3 regions of the Streptomyces sp. NPDC000410 genome follow, and region 3 is predicted to be linked to each of the others. Evidence: riboswitches for the same ligand, from Rfam matches in the RefSeq annotation. Region 3 holds a riboswitch; each other region holds the start of a gene.
The links. A riboswitch is a leader RNA that binds a small molecule or an ion and turns the genes downstream of it on or off. The one in region 3 is predicted to bind cyclic di-AMP.
Positions count from the first base shown of each region.

Region 1 (6,476 bases), on a different contig from region 3:
CGGAGACGTCCGCGCGGTTGCCCGCGGAGATGAAGGACGACAGGCCCGCGCCCCGCCGGTGCAGCCCCGACAGCAGCGCGATGCCGATCGCGCCCGACTGGGTGAACAGCCCGATCCGCCCGCGCGTCGGCGACTCGGGCGCCAGGGAGGCGTTCAGCAGGACGTCGGGCGAGGTGCTGATGACGCCGAAGGCGTTCGGGCCGATGATCCGCATCCCGTACGACCGTGCCTGCCGGACCAGTTCGCGCTGCCGCTCCCGCCCCTCGGCCCCGCTCTCCGCGTATCCGGCGGACAGCACGACCAGCCCCCGCACCCCGTGCTCGCCGCAGTCCGCGACCGCCTCCGGTACCCGTTCGGCCGGTACGGCCACGACGGCGAGGTCGACGGGCTCGCCGATCGCGCCGACGGAGGGGAAGGCCGGGACCCCGTCCAGTTCCCGCACGTCCGGCCCGAGGGCCCGGTTCACCGCGTACGTACGCCCCGCGTAGCCCGCGCCCAGCAGATTGCGCAGCACGGTGCGGCCCACTCCGCCCGGCGCGCGGCCGGTCCCGATCACGGCCACCGACCCGGGCGTGAGGAGCCGCTGCACGGACCGGGCCTCGGCGCGCTGTTCACGGGCGCGCTGCACCGCGAGGGATTCGGCGGTCGGTTCGAGGTCGAGCGTGAGGTGCACGGACCCGTCCTCGAAGCTCCGCTTCTGGGTATAGCCGGCGTCCGTGAACACCTTGATCATCTTGCTGTTCGCGGGGAGCACCTCCGCCGCGAACCGCCGGATCCCCCGCTCCCGGGCGACCGCCGCGATGTGTTCGAGCAGCGCGGAGGCGACGCCTCTGCCCTGGTGCGCGTCCTGGACCAGGAAGGCGACCTCCGCCTCGTCGGCGGGCGCGGAGGCGGGCCTCCCGTCCGCGTCGATCCGGTCGTAGCGGACGGTCGCGATGAACTCACCGCCCACCGTGGCCGCCAGGCCCACGCGGTCCACGTAGTCGTGGTGGGTGAAGCGGTGCACGTCCTTGGCCGAGAGCCGTGGGTAGGGCGCGAAGAAACGGTAGTACTTGGACTGGTCCGAGACCTGTTCGTAGAAGCTGACGAGCCGCTCGGCGTCCTCGGTCGTGATGGGCCTGATCCTCGCGGTGCCACCGTCGCGCAACACCACGTCGGCTTCCCAGTGGTCGGGGTACGCGTGATCCGACGGGCTCTGCATGGGGCCAGCGTACGGCTCCGGCAACAGCGTCGGCACGGCTCGCGGACACGGCTCGCGGACCGCCTCGCTCCAGGGCACGCTGGGGGCACTCCAGCACGCATGAGAGACTGGTCTAGACAACATTTGGCACCGAAGAGCACCCGAAGGGCATCACCATGGCTGAGCGCCGCGTCAATGTCGGCTGGGCCGAGGGCCTCCACGCCCGCCCCGCCTCCATCTTCGTCCGTGCCGCCACGGCGTCCGGCGTCCCCGTGACGATCGCCAAGGCCGGCGGCACCCCCGTCAACGCCGTCTCGATGCTCGCGGTGCTCGGTCTGGGCGCCGAGGGCGGCGAGGAGATCGTGCTCGCCTCCGACGCGGAAGGCGCCGAGGCCGCTCTGGACCGGCTGGCGAAGCTGGTCGCGGAGGGGCTCGAGGAACTCCCCGAAACCGTCTGAGACCATCCGGTCCCCGAATTTGCTGAATTCTCGCGGGGAATGCGGAGCGGAGCCGCGCACCACCTTCATCGGTGCGCGGCTCCGCCGCTTTATACGCGTTTACGCGCGGCGAAATCCCACAAAGGGAAATCTCCGATGCGAATACTTCTTGTATACGTCGGCCATGTTAATGACGGCCGCTCACCGTGTTTACGGAGTGTTGCGAAGCCCTCACCACCACACCGGTGCGCAGCCGGTGCGCGCCGTTCGCCCGCTCCGCGTGCATCGCGGTGAGCGCCCTGGCCCGCTCCGCGTCACCGCGCGCCACGGCGTCCACGATCGCGCCGTGCTCGGCCCACGACTCCAGGGGCCGGGCCGGCTGCTCGACGGCGTACATCCAGGCGGTCTTGTGCCGGAGCTGGGTGAGCAGGGCGGTGAGGCCGGGACTGCCGCAGGCCTGGGCGAGGGTCTCGTGGAACCAGGCGCCGAGCGAGCGCAGGTCCTCGCCCTGACCCCGCCGCGCCCGCTCCTGGCCCAGTCTGACCAGGCCGCGCAGCACCTTGAGGTGCGCCTCCGTGCGCCGCTGGGCCGCGCGCGCCGCACCCAGCGGCTCCAGCAGCATCCTGATCTCCAGCAGATCGGCGGCCTCCTGCTCGGTGGGCTCGGCGACGCAGGCTCCGGCGTGCCTGCGGGTGACCACGAAGCCCTCCGACTCCAGGGTGCGCAGCGCTTCGCGCACCGGTACGCGGGATACGCCGTAGCGGCGCGCCAGCTGCTCCTCGGTGAGCCGGCTGCCGCGCTCGAAGACACCGGTGATGATGTCGTCGCGGATCGCCGCGCATACCGAGCGCGCTGGAATGCGCATACCGAACCTCCGCTTTAATCCTCGCGAAACCCGTGGATCTCTGCCCGATCGCCCTGCCTGTCCGGTGACTCTATTGCAAGGGGACGGAATTTCCGACGGCGAACGGGAATCCATGGATATCTTTTGGCCGGAAGACGACGAAGGCCCCGGCTCGGTTCATCCCGAGCCGGGGCCTTCGCTGAAGATCTCAGACGCCGAAGATCTCAGACACTGAAGGTCTCAGACGTTCACGCCGTGCGCGCGCAGATACGCGACCGGGTCGATGTCGGAGCCGTAGTCCTCGCCCGTACGGGCCTCGAAGTGGAGGTGCGGACCGGTCGAGTTGCCGGTCGATCCGGCGCGGCCTATCTGCTGGCCGGGGGTGACGGTCTGGCCGACCGAGACGTCGATCGACGCCAGGTGGCCGTACTGGGTGTACGTACCGTCGTTCATCTTGATGACGATGTTGTTGCCGTACGCGCCGCCCCAGCCGGCCTCCACGACCTTGCCGGAGCCGACGGCCACGACCGAAGTGCCGGAGGCGGCATGGAAGTCGACGCCGGTGTGGCTGCCGGAGGACCAGAGCGAGCTGCCCGCCTGGTAGCTGGTGCTGACGTACGAGCCGGCGACCGGGAGGGTGTACGACATCAGGCGCTTGCGCTCGGCCTCGCGGGCGGCGCGCTCCTCGGCCTCGCGGGCCGCCTCGGCGCGGGCCTCCGCCTTGCGCTTCGCCTCGGCCTCGGCCTTCGCCTGGGCGGCGGCGAGGTCGGCCTCCAGCTGCTGGGCCTCGGCCTGGGCGTCGATCTGCTCGGCGAGGTAGTCGGGAGCGACGATGGCCTGGGTCAGGCCGGTGTCTTCGAGGGAGAGGCTTTCCGCTTCGGCGGCGACCGCCGGGGAGGCGAGGGTTCCGATGACTCCGGTGGTGGCGAGGGTCGCGACTCCGGCCACGCCCGCGCTCCTGCGCGACAGCCGGCTCGGACCACGATGCTTCCCGGTGGCACGGGTGAACGCCATGTAGTGGCTGATCCTTTCCTTCCTTCTCGCCTACCGGGTTAGCTGACGGGTTCGGAGCAGGAAGGTCTCCTACGGGCCCCTCCGCACCGGGTGCGAAGGCGTCCGATTCACCCCAGGGGACATGTGGGTCCCCGGCTCCCCAGGCTCGCGCCGGACGGGGACTCGGCGATGGCTGCCCGATGCCGCGGGTGCGGCTGGTGCAACTGACGGGCAGCGCAGAAGACGCTAAGCGGGAGATCATTCAATCACCAAACAGACACGCCGATTTGTAGTGCATGCCACAGGGCAGACACCTACATCCCCCCTCGAAGCGGACATAAAAAGGACCCCGGTGGCATGCCTGCCGGCCGGGGTCCCTCTCGGCCCTCTTCGGGCCCTCTCGGCTCAATCAGCCCGTGACAACGGTCACTTCACCGATGCCGAGCTCCCGGATCGGGTCCTCGATCTCGTGTGCGTCCCCGACGAGGACCGTGACGAGCCGGTCCACCGGGAAGGCGTTGACTGCCGCGGCCGTCGCCTCGACCGTGCCGGTCTCCGCCAGGCGCGCGTACAGCTGGGCCTGGTAGTCGTCCGGAAGGCCCTGCTCGACCTGGTCGGCCAGCGTGCCCGCCACGGACGCCGCCGTCTCGTACTTCAGCGGGGCCACACCCACCAGATTCTGCACGGCGACATCGCGCTCGGCGTCGGTCAGCCCCTCCGCGGCGAGCGTGCGCAGCACCTTGAAGAGGTCGTCCAGCGCCGGTCCCGTGTTCGGCGTGTCCACGGAGCCGCTGATGGCGAGCATCGCGGCGCCCGTGGCCCCGCCCGGGGCGGTCGGGGCCGTGGAGCGCAGCACCTGCCCGAAGGAGCGCACGCCGTACGTGTAGCCCTTCTCCTCGCGCAGGACGCGGTCCAGGCGGGAGGTGAGGGTGCCGCCCAGGCAGTAGGTGCCGAGGACCTGGGCCGACCAGACCCGGTCGTGGCGGTCCGCGCCGATCCGGCCGATCAGCAGCTGGGTCTGGACGGCTCCGGGGCGGTCCACGATGATGACGCGGCCCGTGTCGTCGGCGGTGATCGGCGGCATCGGACGGCTCTCCGCCTTGTCGCCGGTCCAGGCGCCGAGCGTGTCGGCGAGCACCGCGTCGAGGTCGACGCCGGTGAGGTCGCCGACGATGACGGCGGTGGCCATCGAGGGGCGGACGTGCGCCTCGTAGAAGGCGCGTACGGCTGCCGAGTCGATGCGCTCCACCGTCTCCTCGGTGCCCTGACGGGGGCGCGACATCCGGGAGGTGGCCGGGAACAGCTGCCGGGAGAGCTCCTTGGCCGCCCGGCGGGCCGGGTTCGCGGTCTCGTGCGGGATCTCGTCCAGCCGGTTCTGTACGAGACGCTCGACCTCGCTGTCGGCGAACAGCGGCGCGCGCAGCGCCTCGGCGACCAGGCCGAGGGCCTTGGGCAGCCGGGAGACGGGGACCTCCAGCGAGACCCGGACGCCGGGGTGGTCGGCGTGCGCGTCGAGCGTGGCGCCGCACCGCTCCAGCTCCGCGGCGAACTCCTCCGCCGTGTGCTTGTCCGTGCCCTCGGAGAGCGCCCGCGCCATGATCGTGGCGACGCCGTCCAGGCCCTCGGGCTCGGCGTCCAGCGGGGCGTCGAGGAAGATCTCGACCGCCACGACCTGCTGGCCGGGGCGGTGGCAGCGCAGGACCGTCAGTCCGTTGCCGAGCGCGCCGCGGTCGGGGGCGGGGAAGGCCCACGGCTTGGCCTCGCCCGGCTGCGGCTGCGGGTGGAAGTCCATGGTCACGGCAGCGTCGGTCACTGGACCGCTCCCTCTTCGTCGTCGTTGTCCTCGGTGGCCGCGAGCGGCTCGTACACCAGCACCGCCCTGTTGTCGGGGCGCAGCCGGGCCTGGGCGACCGCCTGGACCTCCTCGGGGGTGATGTCGAGGACCCGCGAGACCGCGCTGAGCGCCAGCTGGGGGTCGCCGAACAGCACCGCGTACCGGCAGAGTTCGTCGGCGCGGCCCGCGACCGTGCCGAGCCGGTCCAGCCACTCGCGCTCCAGCTGGGCCTGTGCGCGCTCCATCTCCTCGGCCGTGGGGCCCTCGGCGGCGAACCGGGCCAGCTCGTCGTCGACGGCGGCCTCGATGTCGGGCACCTCGACCCCGGCGGACGTCTTCACGTCCAGCCAGCCGAGCGAGGGGGCCCCTGCGAGCCGCAGCAGGCCGAAGCCCGCGGCGACGGCCGTGCGGTCGCGGCGCACCAGGCGGTTGTGCAGCCGGGACGACTCGCCGCCGCCGAGGACGGTGAGCGCCAGGTCGGCGGCGTCGCACTCGCGGGTGCCGTCGTGCGGCAGCCGGTAGGCGGCCATCAGGGCGCGGGCGGGCACCTCCTCGACGACCTCCTCGCGCAGCTGCTGCCCGATGATCTCGGGGAGGGAGCCGTCGCGCGGCGCCTGCTTGCCGTCGTGGGACGGGATGGAGCCGAAGTACTTCTCGACCCAGGCGAGGGTCTGCTCGGGGTCGATGTCTCCGACGACCGACAGCACCGCGTTGTTCGGCGCGTAGTACGTACGGAAGAAGGTCCGCGCGTCCTCCAGCGTCGCCGCGTCCAGGTCGGCCATGGAGCCGATCGGGGTGTGGTGGTACGGGTGGCCCTCGGGGTAGGCGAGGGCGGTCAGCTTCTCGAAGGCCGTGCCGTACGGCACGTTGTCGTAGCGCTGGCGGCGCTCGTTCTTGACGACGTCGCGCTGGTTCTCCATGGACTCGTCGTCGAGTGCGGCGAGCAGCGAGCCCATGCGGTCGGCCTCCAGCCAGAGCGCGAGCTCCAGCTGGTGGGTGGGCATGGTCTCGAAATAGTTGGTGCGCTCGAAGCTGGTGGTGCCGTTGAGCGAACCGCCGGCCCCCTGGACCAGCTCGAAGTGCCCGTTGCCGTGCACCTGCTTCGAGCCCTGGAACATCAGGTGCTCGAAGAGGTGAGCCAGGCCCGTACGGCCCTTGACCTCGTGGCGCGAACCGACGTCGTACCAG
Region 1 covers NZ_JBEPDM010000014.1:32,332-38,807, forward strand. Annotated here, with positions in the region: gene ABT342_RS17100 (bifunctional acetate--CoA ligase family protein/GNAT family N-acetyltransferase) at 1-1,201, opposite strand, end outside; gene ABT342_RS17105 (HPr family phosphocarrier protein) at 1,357-1,638, shown strand; gene ABT342_RS17110 (GntR family transcriptional regulator) at 1,805-2,482, opposite strand; gene ABT342_RS17115 (M23 family metallopeptidase) at 2,702-3,475, opposite strand; cyclic di-AMP (ydaO/yuaA leader) riboswitch at 3,489-3,653, opposite strand; gene ABT342_RS17120 (M16 family metallopeptidase) at 3,864-5,246, opposite strand; gene ABT342_RS17125 (M16 family metallopeptidase) at 5,264-6,476, opposite strand, start outside.
Region 1: linked by a shared signal. The riboswitch ahead of ABT342_RS17115 (M23 family metallopeptidase) and the one ahead of ABT342_RS05400 (M23 family metallopeptidase) in region 3 are both predicted to bind cyclic di-AMP.

Region 2 (6,476 bases), on a different contig from region 3:
GGCGAGGTCGGCGATGAACTCGACGCGGCGCGCGACGAGTTGACGTCCGGCGAGCAGGACCCGGCGGAGCTCGAGACCGAGTGGAAGGTACGGCTGCGGCGCGCACTGGCCCAGGACCCGGAGGCGGTCGCCGAACTGCGCGCGATCGTCGAGGAGTTCGGGGGACCGGCCGCGACGTACGCGGGCGACCACATCGAGATCCACGGGAACACCTTCCACGGGGCGTTCCAGGCGAAGGGCACGCAGATCAACCGGTGAGCGACCACGTCGAGCTCCACGGCAACACGCTCCACGGGCCGGTGCAGGGCAGCGGGGTGCAGCACAACCACTTCGGTCCGGTGCCGGGCGGAGGGCTGCCCGACCTCAAGGACTGGCCCAAGGGCGTCGGGGTGTTCCCGGTCGCCCTCGGGATGCATCCCACCCGGCAGTTCCCCGGCGAGGAGCCCTACGCACTTCATGTCGAACGGCCGGTCGACCTGGATCTGCGTCGGCTGATCGCCGACAGCGCCGACGCGGCGGGCCTGTATCTGGTGACCGGCGAGCCCCTGTCCGGAAAGACCTCGACCGCTCTCATCGCGCTGATCCAAGAGTTTCCCCAGCACCGGGTCTGCGTCCCGCCACCCGGCGCGGACCTGCGGAGCCTTCCTACCCTCCTACGGGGCCGGAAAGGGGCCTACCTCCTGTGGCTCGACGACTTGGAGAACCATCTGAGCGAGCACGGACTGAGCGCGGGGCTGCTGGCCCGGCTGACGGAGCTGCGGGTGCCGGTCCTGGCCACCATGCGAGACGCCGCGTACGAGAAGCACCGTTTCGGCGCTCTGACGGGCGGGCGCGTGCTGCGCGCCGCCAGGCGTGTCGCGGTCAGCAATGAATGGACGCCCAGGCAGCTGGCCAAGGCACGGGATCAGGGGGACCCCCGCCTGGACGACGCCGTGAGCCGGCGCGGCGACCGGAGTGTCACGGAATACCTGGCGACCGGACCCGAGCTCTGGGACGAGTGGCTCCACGCCGACCGCCCCGCCGGGCACCCCCGCGGCCACCTCCTCGTCCGCGCGGCCGTCGACCTCGCCCGCTGCGGGATCACCGGCCCCGTGTCGCTCGGCCTGCTGCGCGAGGTGCATGAGCGGTACGGCCCCGAGCCGGGCAGCGAGTCTTTCGAGGACGCCCTCGCCTGGGCGGTGGCGGTACGCCACGGGGTGACCGGGCTCCTCGTACCGGGGGAGACGGACGGGACGTACCGGGCCTTCGGCTCGCTGGTCGCGGACGCCCTGCGGTCGCCGGAGGTGCCGCCGGTGCCCGACACGGTCTGGGGCATCGCGCTCGTGACGGCCGACCAGGACGACGCGTACGACCACGCGGCGGTCGCGGCGGCGGCCCGGGTCGACTTCCTGGCGCGCGCCGAGAACGGCGACACGGCCGCGATGTACAGCCTCGGCCTGCTCGACAGCGACGAGCAGTGGCTCCGCAAGGCCGCCGACGCCGGGCACACCGCCGCCGCGGGTGAGGTCGGCAAGCGGCTCGCCGCGCGCGGCGACACGAGGGAGGCCGAGCCGTATCTGGAGAGCGCGGCGCGGTCGGGTGACGCGGACGCGGCGCTGGTGCTGGGGAAGCTGCTGCGGGAGCGGGCCAAGCACTGGCTCGGCGTGTCGGCGCAGGCGGGGAACCCGGAGGCGGCGCACCATCTGGGGGACCTGTACTTCGGGGCCGGGGACCACGACGCGGCGTTCACCTACTACGACGGCGCGGCCGAGGCCGGGTACGCGGCGGTCGCGGCGAGCTACGGCGCGCTGCACCACGCCAGTGACGAGCGGGAGGCGGCCGAGATCTGGTTCCGCCGTGCCGTCGAAGCGGGCGACAAGCGGGCCGTATACGCGATGTCCCGCTACGGGAGGCAGGCCATCGAGGTGGAGGAGGAGTGCTACCGGGACGACGCGCAGAAGGGAAGGAGCCTGGATGCGACGCACCTCGGAGTCTTTCTGGAGAACCGGGGTGCACGGGTCGAGGCCAGCGCCTGGTACCGCCGGGGCTTCGAGCTCGGCGACGCCTACGGCGCCTTCCGCCTGGCCCTGCTGCTGGCCGCGGAGGGCAAGGACGCCGAGGCCCGGGACTGGTACCGCAAGGCCGCGGACATGGGCCACCCGGGTGCGAGGAAGGCCCTCGGCGAGAACCCGGAGCGACCCGGATAACGTCGGGGCGTGAGCAACACACCCGCCCCCGAACTCTTCACCTGGGAGTTCGCCACCGACCCGTACCCCGCCTACGCCTGGCTGCGCGAGCACGCGCCCGTACACAGGACCGCCCTGCCCAGCGGCGTCGAGGCCTGGCTCGTGACCCGGTACGCGGACGCCAAGCAGGCCCTCGCGGACCAGCGGCTCAGCAAGAACCCGGCGCATCACGACGAGCCGGCGCACGCCAAGGGGAAGACGGGCATCCCGGGGGAGCGCAAGGCGGAGCTGATGACGCATCTGCTGAACATCGACCCGCCCGACCACACCCGGCTGCGCCGCCTGGTCTCGAAGGCGTTCACCCCGCGCCGGGTCGCCGAATTCGCCCCGCGCGTACAGGAACTGACGGACCGGCTGATCGACGACTTCGCCGAGGACGGCAGCGCCGACCTCATCCACCAGTTCGCCTTCCCGCTCCCCATCTACGCGATCTGCGACATGCTCGGCGTCCCGCGCGAGGACCAGGACGACTTCCGGGACTGGGCGGGAATGATGATCCGGCACGGCGGCGGACCGCGCGGCGGCGTGGCCCGCTCGGTGAAGAAGATGCGCGGCTATCTCGCCGAGCTGATCCACCGAAAGCGCGAAAACCCGGCGGACGACCTCATCTCCGGACTGATCCGCGCCTCCGACCACGGCGAGCACCTGACCGAGAACGAAGCCGCGGCGATGGCGTTCATCCTCCTCTTCGCCGGTTTCGAGACGACGGTCAACCTCATCGGCAACGGGATGTACACGCTGCTGCGCCACCCGGAGCAGCGCCGCAGGCTCCAGGAGTCCCTCGCGGCCGGGGAGAGCGGCCTGCTCGCCACCGGCGTCGAGGAACTGCTGCGTTACGACGGGCCCGTGGAGCTGGCCACCTGGCGGTTCGCCACCGAGCCGCTCACGCTCGGAGGGCAGGACATCGCGGCGGGGGACCCGGTCCTCGTCGTACTCGCCGCGGCCGACCGGGATCCGGACCGGTTCGCCGACCCGGACACGCTCGACCTGGCCCGGAGGGACAACCAGCACCTCGGATACGGGCACGGCATCCACTACTGCCTCGGTGCCCCGCTCGCGCGGCTGGAAGGGCAGACCGCGCTCGCGACGTTGCTGACCAGGTTGCCCGACTTGCGACTTGCAGCCGATCCTTCCGATTTGCGCTGGCGAGGCGGCCTCATTATGCGTGGATTGCGCACTCTGCCCGTTGAGTTCACGCCGCCAAGTTACTGACGGTCAGTCAACTCTGTGACTTTCGCGTTATCTGGACTGCATCGACTTGTGACCGGTGTTCGAATACGGCTACGTTCACCGACGACTCAGCAGTCACACGAAAGGCCCACCGCATGCGCTCCGGGAATGGTCGGCATCGTCGCCCCCGTCAGGCACCCGCACTTGTCGTCGCGGCAGGGGTGACCGGATCGGCCATCGCCATCCCGCTGCTCGGCGCCGGTTCGGCATCCGCCGCCGACGCCACCACCTGGGACCGTGTCGCGGACTGTGAGACCGGCGGAATGTGGAGTGCCGACTTCGGCAACGGCTACTACGGCGGACTCCAGTTCTCGCAGGAGACCTGGGAGGACTTCGGCGGTACCGAGTACGCGGCACGCGCCGACCTCGCCAGCCGCTCGCAGCAGATCGCGGTCGCCGAGAAGGTGTTCGCCGCGCAGGGCAAGGAGGCGTGGCCCAGCTGTGCGGTGATCACCGGGCTCGTGCCGGGCGCGAAGCCCTCGGTCGACCCGGCCGACACCTCCGGTGTCCTGCCTCTCCCGAAGGAGAACGTCAAGGCGCCCTCGTTCGGTGAAGGGGCCGACGCGGCGGCTGCGCCTTCGGCCCCGGCGTCGGACGCGCCCTCGGCATCGGCCTCGCCCGCGAAGCCCAAGGGGAAGCCGTCGGATCCGGCGTCGACCGAGCTGACCGAGTCGGCCGGGCCTGCCGAGTCCGTCACGCCCGCCCCGGCGGCGGGCGACACCGGTTCCGGCAAGCATCGCGGCACCCCGGCCACCAATGAGGATGAGGCGGGCAATTCGGTCAACGAGCGTGAATCCGGGCGTCATGCCTCACGAGGTGACACACCGGCACGAGAGGCGGCCGCCACCGAAGATGACTACACCGTCCGCCCCGGCGACAACCTGTGGACGATCGCGGACGCGAACAAGGTCCCCGGCGGCTGGTCCGCGCTCTACGGCGCGAACGCCGAGGTCGTCGGCTCCGACCCCGACCTCATCCTCCCTGGCCAGAGCCTTGATCTGGGCCTGAAGGAGAAGCCGTCGCCGGTGGCTGCGCCGGAGTCGAAGTCGGAGTCGAAGCCGAAGTAGTTCGAGGGCTTATGTCCGCTTCTGCGCAAGTGAGATATGGGTCTCTTCCGGCCAACTGGCGGGTTATGCCCGCCCGGTCCGGTCGTCCCGCCTCTCACCTGCGAAAACGGACATCTCCCCAAGGTGGTTAAGGGCGTTTTCTCCCCGATGTTCATCTTTGAACATCGGGGAGAGCTGTGTCTACGGTCTGAACCGCTCGCCATCGCGGGCCCCGTCGACCGTCACGCCGAATCCTGCCGTCGGTCGAAGGGAACGGTCGACGCGTCACGCGCCGTAGGCAGGAGCGGGGGACCCAAGGTAAGCGCCGCACCCGCCCGTTGAGGGCCGGGGCGGCTCGGGGTGAAGCCGCGCGAGCACGTTCGCGCGGCCGGGCAACTCACGGGCCCGAACCCGACAGCTCACCTCGCAGGCGTCGGTGAGGGGAATCTCCATGCTGTTCTCCGGCAAGGGCGAGCGCCGCCGCCCGACCGTTCTCCGGCGGACCTCGCGGTTCGCCACGCTCGCCGGTGTCACCGGCGCCGCGATCGTCGCCCCGCTGATGGCCGCCGGCGGCGCCAACGCCGCGACCTCCTCCGAGTGGGACGCCGTCGCCCAGTGCGAGTCCGGCGGCAACTGGTCCATCAACACCGGCAACGGCTACTACGGCGGTCTGCAGTTCTCCGCCTCCACCTGGGCCGCGTACGGCGGCACCGCGTACGCCGCCTCCGCCGACCAGGCGTCGAAGTCGCAGCAGATCACGGTCGCCGAGAAGGTCCTGGCCGGACAGGGCAAGGGTGCCTGGCCGCACTGCGGCGTGGGCCTGTCCAACGCCGCGTACACCGCCGAGCCCGCCCCGCAGCGCGCCGAGGCCCCGACCACCCGCTCCGAGCGCCCCGCCGCGGCGGCCCCGGCCAAGGCCGTCAAGAAGGGCGACGGCGAGTACAAGGTCAAGGCCGGCGACACCCTCGCCACGATCGCCGCGGCGAAGAAGGTCGAGGGCGGCTGGAAGAAGCTGTTCGACCTGAACAAGGACGTCGTCGGTGACGCCAACGTCATCTACCCGGGCCAGCTGCTCCACCTGAGCTGACCCCCCAGTCACTCCGGCCCCCTCAGCCACCCCGGCCCGGCGCGCCCCTTCCCCCCCATGAGCGCCGGGCCGGGGTTTCCGGACGGAGTCCGGGTGAGGGCAGGTCGCCTGGGATGCTGTCGGCCGCCTCATCCCGTGTGAGGTGCGTATCCCCGTATGGGGATTCGCGGATCGAATGTGTGACCTTTGTTCGCGGGTGTCGTTGATCGGATGGCAGTACAGCTCCAGTGGCACGGAAGGGTGATGGTCGCGATGGCCCGGTCGGCGGGGAGCCGGAAGGTGCCGCTCGCCGCAGGGCAGACGGCCCGGACCGCGTGCGCCCGTGGCTGGCTGCGCACCGGCTTGGACGAGAAAACCGGCGAACTCCTGCCATCGGCTGTGCTCGCGGAGCGCGTCGGATGGGCCACTGCTCTCGTGTCCACCATGGCCGCCGAGCTGCTGGCCGCGCACTGGAGCACGCACGATGTGGATGTCCTGGCATCCGGTGTGGACGCGGGCGGCCGCACGCTGCCGTCACAGGCGTGGATGGCGCTGCGCCGCCTTGGCTGGACCATCGCACCGCCCGAGGGCATCAGGGTCAATGACCGGATCGTGCGGATGGCTCAGGAGCAGGCCGGGCGTACGCTCCGCTCGGCGAAGTGGCGCGCTGACCTGACGGTCGGGGTCATCGCGTCCTGGCCCGCTGATTCGGCGAAGCGGACTGCTGAGGAATGGGACGCGGTCCGTGATGCGGTGCCGGATGGGCGGCATCTGCCGTCCAGTGTGATCACGTCCCGTACCCGGCAGATCGCCACATTCGCCCGCAGGCACGGCCGGATGCCGGCCGATGTGTTCGAGGCGGAGGGAACACCGGCGATCGCCCGCATGCTGCTGCTGTCCGCGTGCGAC
Region 2 covers NZ_JBEPDM010000033.1:48,661-55,136, forward strand. Annotated here, with positions in the region: gene ABT342_RS26825 (hypothetical protein) at 1-258, shown strand, start outside; gene ABT342_RS26830 (tetratricopeptide repeat protein) at 255-2,186, shown strand; gene ABT342_RS26835 (cytochrome P450 family protein) at 2,196-3,437, shown strand; gene ABT342_RS26840 (transglycosylase family protein) at 3,551-4,522, shown strand; cyclic di-AMP (ydaO/yuaA leader) riboswitch at 4,815-4,949, shown strand; gene ABT342_RS26845 (transglycosylase family protein) at 4,953-5,588, shown strand; gene ABT342_RS26850 (zinc ribbon domain-containing protein) at 5,799-6,476, shown strand, end outside.
Region 2: linked by a shared signal. The riboswitch ahead of ABT342_RS26845 (transglycosylase family protein) and the one ahead of ABT342_RS05400 (M23 family metallopeptidase) in region 3 are both predicted to bind cyclic di-AMP.

Region 3 (6,476 bases):
GTCGCCGGCCGGATTTCGTCCGCGCGTACGACGGAGTACGTACGGGATCTGCTGCACCGGCTGGAACCGTACGGGGACGAGCCGCGCGTGGCGGAGCTGCGGGAGCGGGCGCGGCCGCTGCTGATGATGACGTCGGCGTGAGGCCGGTCGGCCGGCCCGGTACGGCTCCGGCCGGGCCCGGCACGGCTCCGGCCGAGTGCGATGTGACTCCGGCGTGAGGCGTGTCCCACCTGGTTTAGCGGCATTGTCAGTGGGCCAATGCATCATCGGGGGTGGGAGGTGAGTGGTGACGACGGCAGCTGCATACGCGAAGGCGTACGACTGTGACGTGGTGGTGATCGGCGGCGGGATCGTCGGTCTGTCGACCGCGTACGCCCTGACGCGCTCGGCGCCGGGCACCTCCGTGGTGGTCCTGGAGAAGGAAGCAGGCCCCGCCCGCCACCAGACCGGGCGGAACAGCGGAGTGATCCACAGCGGGATCTACTACCGGCCGGGATCACTGAAGGCACGTTTCGCCGTGCGCGGCGCCGCGGAGATGGTCAAGTTCTGCGCGGAGTACGGAATCGCCCACGAGGTCACCGGCAAGCTGATCGTCGCCACCGAGCGCGAGGAGCTGCCACGGCTGCACGCCCTCGTCCAGCGCGGCAGGGAGAACGGGATCCCGGTGCGCGAGCTGGGCCCCGCGCAGATCGCGGAGTACGAGCCGCAGGTGCGGGGGCTCGCCGCGATCCATGTCGGGACGACCGGGGTCTGCGACTTCGGGGCGGTCGCGGAGCGGCTCGCGGAGGCGTCCGGCGCGCGGATCCACTACGGCGAGGAGGTGCGGGCCGTCGACCGGCGCCCTTGGGGTGTCGCGGTGCGCACGGCCTCCGGCCGTATCGTCCGGGCGCGGGCTCTGGTGAACTGCGCGGGCCTGCACTGCGACCGGGTGGCACGGCTGGCGGGCGACGAGCCGGGCATGCGGATCGTCCCCTTCCGGGGGGAGTACTACGAGCTGGCGCGCCCCGAGCTGGTCCGCGGACTGGTCTACCCGGTCCCGGACCCGGCCTTCCCCTTCCTCGGCGTCCACCTCACCCGCGGCATCGAGGGCGGTGTCCACGTGGGTCCGAACGCGGTGCCGGCGCTGGCCCGCGAGGGGTACGACTGGTCCACGGTCCACCCGGGCGAGCTGGGTGCGACGCTGAGCTGGCCCGGCTCCTGGCGGATCGCCCGCCGCCACTGGCGGTACGGCGCAGGCGAGCTGCACCGCTCACTGTCGAAGCGCGCCTTCACGGCGGCGGTCCGCCGCCTCCTGCCCGCCGTCACGGAGGCCGACCTGCGGCCCACGGCGGCGGGGGTGCGGGCGCAGGCCGTCCTGCGGGACGGCACGCTCGTGGACGACTTCCTCATCCAGGAGGCCCCGCGCACGGTCCATGTCCTGAACGCGCCGTCTCCGGCGGCGACGGCGTCCCTGCCCATCGGTCGTGAGGTGGCGCGCCGGGTGCTGTCGTCGCTCGCGCAGGGGCGGGCCTGAACCGGGGCCCGCAGGAGTCCCGCCGCGGCCTCTCCGCAGACCCGCCGCCCGCGCACCCACCCGCCGTACAATCGGGGCATTGTGTCTGAGCTCGCGAACACCACCACCGAAGCCCCCCGCCCCGCCGACGCCCTCGCGGCGCCTGCGGCTCCCGCTGCTCCCGTGGCCCCGGCCGCTCGCGCCAAGGGTGAGCCGCGGTTTCCGGGTGGGCCCGCGGCCGATCCGGCAGGGTCGCACCACGAGCGGCGGATCCGGAGCTTCCAGCCGCGCCGCAGCCGGGTGACCGCCGGGCAGGGCGAGGCGCTGCTGCGGCTGTGGCCCACGTGGGGGCTCGACATCGACGGGATGCGGACGCTCGACCTCGGCGAGATGTTCGGCGGGCTGCCCGTCGTGCTGGAGATCGGCTTCGGGATGGGTGAGGCGACGGCCCGGATGGCCGCGGCCGACCCGGACACCGGCATCCTCGCCGTGGACGTGCACACGCCCGGCCAGGGCAATCTGCTCGGGCTCGCGGACCGGATGGGCCTGACCAACATCCGCGTGGCGAACGGCGACGCGATCATCCTGCTCCGCGAGATGCTCACCCCGGACGCCCTCGACGGGCTGCGCGTCTACTTCCCCGACCCGTGGCCGAAGAAGCGGCACCACAAGCGCCGGCTGATCCAGCCGGAGTTCCTGACCCTCGCCGCGACCCGGATGAAGCCGGGGGCCGTCCTGCACTGCGCGACCGACTGGGAGCCGTACGCCGAGCAGATGCTCGAGGTGCTCTCCGCGCACCCGGACTTCGAGAACACACAGCCGGACGGCGGCTACGCGCCCCGACCCGCCTTCCGCCCGCTGACGCGGTTCGAGGGACAGGGGCTCGACAAGGGCCATGTGGTGCACGACCTGCTGTTCCGCCGGAAGTAGCGGAGCATCAGCGGCGAAGCAGCCGAGCAGCAGCGGCCAAGCAGCGAAGCAGCGGCCAAGCAGCGGAGCAGCAGCAGCGAAGCAGCGACCAAGCAGCGGCTGACGTCATACCGACAGCGACAGCCACCGCGACGACGAAAGCAGTGGCGAAGTCGCGCCAAAAGTACCTTCGCGCTGTCAGTGGCGGTCGTTAGGGTCATTAGGTGTCCGACACGTCCCCGCAGCCCACGCGGCCCCAGCCCCACCCCGCCGTTCCGGCGTGCGACGAGCAGCCGCTGTTCGAAGCCGTCCCGGAGCGCGCGCAGTGGCGCTACAAACCGCGCCGCGCCTTCTGGCGCAGCAAAGCCGTGCGCGCCGGGGCCGTGATCACGCTCCTCGCCCTCTCCGCGCTGGTGATCCTCGCGCTGGTCCGCGAACAGACCGGCACCCAGGGCTTCATGGTCGGCCTCGGCCTGGCCCTGCTGCCCGTTCCGCTGCTGCTGGCGGCGTTCCGCTGGCTGGACCGGGTCGAGCCGGGCCCCTGGCGGAACCTGTTCTTCGCCTTCGCCTGGGGCGCCTTCGCCGCCGCGCTCGTCGCCATCATCGCGAACTCGTTCGCGACCCAGTGGATAGCCACCGCCACGGCCGACCCGGCCTCCGCCAACACCATCGGGGCGACGGTGGTCGCCCCGGTCGTCGAGGAGAGCGCCAAGGCCGCCGCGATCCTGCTGATCTTCCTCTTCCGAAGACGGGACTTCACGGGGCTCGTCGACGGAGTCGTCGTCGCCGGCTTCACGGCGACCGGCTTCGCCTTCACCGAGAACATCCTGTATCTCGGCCGCGCCTTCGGCGAGGACCAGGAGTCCGGCCACGCGGGCTTCGCCTCAATCACCGCGGGGACGTTCTTCGTCCGGATCGTGATGTCGCCGTTCGCGCATCCGCTCTTCACGGTGATGACCGGTATCGGCTTCGGCATCGCGGCGTTCACCGCCCGGCGGCGCAGGTTCCGCAGGACCGTGCTGCCGCTGCTCGGCCTCCTGGTCGCGATGGGCATGCACGCCCTGTGGAACGGGTCGGCGGTGTTCAGCCCCTGGGGCTTCCTCGCGGTGTACGGGCTGTTCATGCTGCCCGCGGTCGGCCTGCTGACGTGGCTCGCCATATGGTCCCGCCAGCGCGAGCTGCGCACGATCTCGTCCCAGCTGCCCGCGTACGCCGCGGCCGGCTGGCTCTCCGCCGCCGAGCCGCTCGCCCTCTCCTCGATGCGCGCGCGCACGGTCGCCCGTGACATGGCGGGGCACCGGCACGGTCCGGCGGCGGCCCGCGCCGTGTCCGAGTACGAGGCGTTCGCGACGTCCCTCGCGTTCCTGCGTCACCGGGCCCACCGCGGGGCGGCGGGGCCGGACTTCGTCGCGCGCGAGCAGGAGCTGCTGCACCACCTCTGGCAGCGCAAGCACATAGCGGGCCCGGCACTGACGTACGCGGCGCGGGCGACGGGGCGGGTGTGGGTGCCCCCGCCGTACCGGGACTACGACGGCTACAACCCGTACCGCGGCTAGCCACACACGCCACACACGTGAGGGACCGTACGGGAGACAACAGAACGGCAGCTCTGGCGGTCGCCGGGTGGCGGTGCCAGAGCTGCCGTACGGGCCTTCGTGAGATCCGGCCCTAGACCGTGAGGCCCTTGCCGCGCAGCCACGCCATCGGGTCGATGCCGTCGCCGCCCGCCGTGTGCACCTCCAGGTGCAGGTGCGGGCCCGTGACGTTGCCGGTGGCGCCGACGCGGCCGATGGTCTCGCCGGTGCCGACCTTCTGCCCGGCGCCGACGGTCATCGACGACAGGTGGCAGTACCAGACCTCGGTGCCGTCCTCGAGCTCCAGCACGATGCGGTAGCCGTACGACCCCGACCAACCGGCCGACTTGATGGTGCCGCCGTGCACGGCCTTCGCCGGCGTACCCGTGGGCGCGGCGAGGTCGAGGCCGGTGTGGTAGCCGGAGGACCACATCGAGCCGGCCTGGCCGTACGTGGAAGTGATCGTGTACGAGGACGTCGGCAGGGAGTAGCTCGCGGCGAGCTTGGCGAGCCGCTCGGCCTCCGCCTTGCGCGCCGCCTCCTCGGCAGCCGCCTTCGCCGCCGCCTCCGCCTTCCGCTTCTCCTCGGCGGCCTTGGCCTCGGCCGCGGTCTGCTGCTTCTTGGCCTCCGCCGCGGCCTGTTCCGCTGCCGCCTGCTCCGCGGCCGCCTTGGCCTCGGCGTCGACCTTGGCCTGCTGCTGCTCGGCCTGCTGGAGGATCCGGGCGCGCAGGGCCTCGCCCGCGTCGGCGGTGGCGTCGGCGCCGCTGTCCGCCGAGGAGTCGATGGAAAGCGTGGTGAGGGGAGCCTCGTTCCCGCTCTGCGCGTCGGCCTCGTCCTCGTCCGAGTCGGAGATAAGGGAGCCCACACCCGGCAGCGACTTGGCGTCCGGGAGGTTGTCCGTGATGGTGTCGGGAAGGGATATGGAGACCGGCGGCTTGTCCTGCGCGGTGGCCATACCGCCCGCGCCGACGGCCGCGATGACGCCGACACCGAGGACGGTGGAGCTACGGGCCAGTCCATTGCGCTGCTTGACGACGCGGTGCCTGCCGCGGACCGGACGGACGGACTCCTCCGTCGGGTTCCATTCCTCCCCCGCGGCGGTGGGGGCCCACTGGCCGGTGGGGACCCACTCGGTGGTGGGGGGATCCTGGAGGGCAGGCTCGTTTGACGCCACGGGGGCGTGCTCCTTTCCTTCCTTCTCGCCTACCGGGTTAGCTGACGGGTTCGGAGCAGGAAGGTCTCCTACGAGCACCACGAAGGCGCCCGATTCACCCCAATTGGTGGTTCCCCGGTTCCCTTGCGGGATTCGGCGCGTGCGCACGGTGCCGTCTCTTGCGACGGCTGGGACGACCGCGCTGCGTTATCGAACGTTAATAGACACCCGGTCGTGATTCCAAGCCGTTCCAGCTGATCATTAACACCCTCGCCATGGACTTACCAGGGCACAAGCGGGCGGAATCGGGCGAGTTGACCGCCCCTCAACCGGAATCCCGTCACCACCATCTTCTGACAGTTCGTCAAATGTTATGCGGAGGGGCGCCCTTCGGCTACGTTCCGTAGCGCACTCGTGTCTACGGAGCACGCCCACGGGACACGTCTACGGAACCACCGGTACCGTTTTGCGCCGCTCCGGCTGCCGCTCCCCCGGCCGGCTGACCGCCAGCAGCGCCATGTCGTCCGTCGACTCGCCGCCCGTGTGCCGCCGTACGTCGTCGACGAGCGCGTCCAGCAGTTCCTCCGGGCCGGGGAAGATCCGGCCCCCGAGGCGTTCGCGCGGATCGTAGAAGACGCCATGCGCGTCCCGCGCCTCGGAGAGTCCGTCCGTGTAGAGGAGGAGGGTCGCGCCCGGCGGGTACGCGCTCTCGTCCGCCCGGTCCGGCCAGGAGGCCAGATCGCCCATGCCGAGCGGCAGCGCGGGCCGGACCGGCTCCAGCAGCTCCAGTGCGCCGTCCGCGTGCAGGAGCAGCGGCGGGGGGTGCCCCCGGTTGACCACCCGGACCCGGCCGTCGCCGCGCGGGATCTCGGCGAGCACGGCGGTGGTGAAGCCCTCGAACGCGTCGAGCCCGGAGCGCCGCGTCCCCTCCCGCGCGAGCGCGCGCTCCAGCCGCTGGGCCACCCCCTCCAGCGTGGACTCCTGCTCGGCGGCCTCCCGGAACGCCCCCAGCACGACGGCCACCGCCTCGACCGCGTCCAGCCCCTTCCCCCGTACGTCCCCGACCACCAGCCGGACCCCGAACGGGGTGTCCTGCACGGCGAACAGGTCCCCGCCGATGAACGCGTCCGCCTGCGCCGCCTCGTACCGCGCGGCGATCTGCAGCCCGCCGATCCGGTCGGCGGGCGAGGGCAGTACGGCACGCTGCGCGGCCTCCGCGATGACGCGCGCGGACGCCAGGCGCTCGCCGCTGCGGCGCACGACACGGTTGATGAAGAGGGCGAGAACGGACACCGTGACGACGGTCAGGAATTCGGTCGTCGCCGGAACCTGGGTCATCGTGCCGTTG
Region 3 covers NZ_JBEPDM010000003.1:13,578-20,053, forward strand. Annotated here, with positions in the region: gene ABT342_RS05380 (NsdA family TPR-like regulatory protein) at 1-141, shown strand, start outside; gene lhgD (L-2-hydroxyglutarate dehydrogenase) at 287-1,513, shown strand; gene trmB (tRNA (guanosine(46)-N7)-methyltransferase TrmB) at 1,595-2,422, shown strand; gene ABT342_RS05395 (PrsW family intramembrane metalloprotease) at 2,626-3,957, shown strand; gene ABT342_RS05400 (M23 family metallopeptidase) at 4,070-5,149, opposite strand; cyclic di-AMP (ydaO/yuaA leader) riboswitch at 5,161-5,297, opposite strand; gene ABT342_RS05405 (PP2C family protein-serine/threonine phosphatase) at 5,573-6,476, opposite strand, start outside.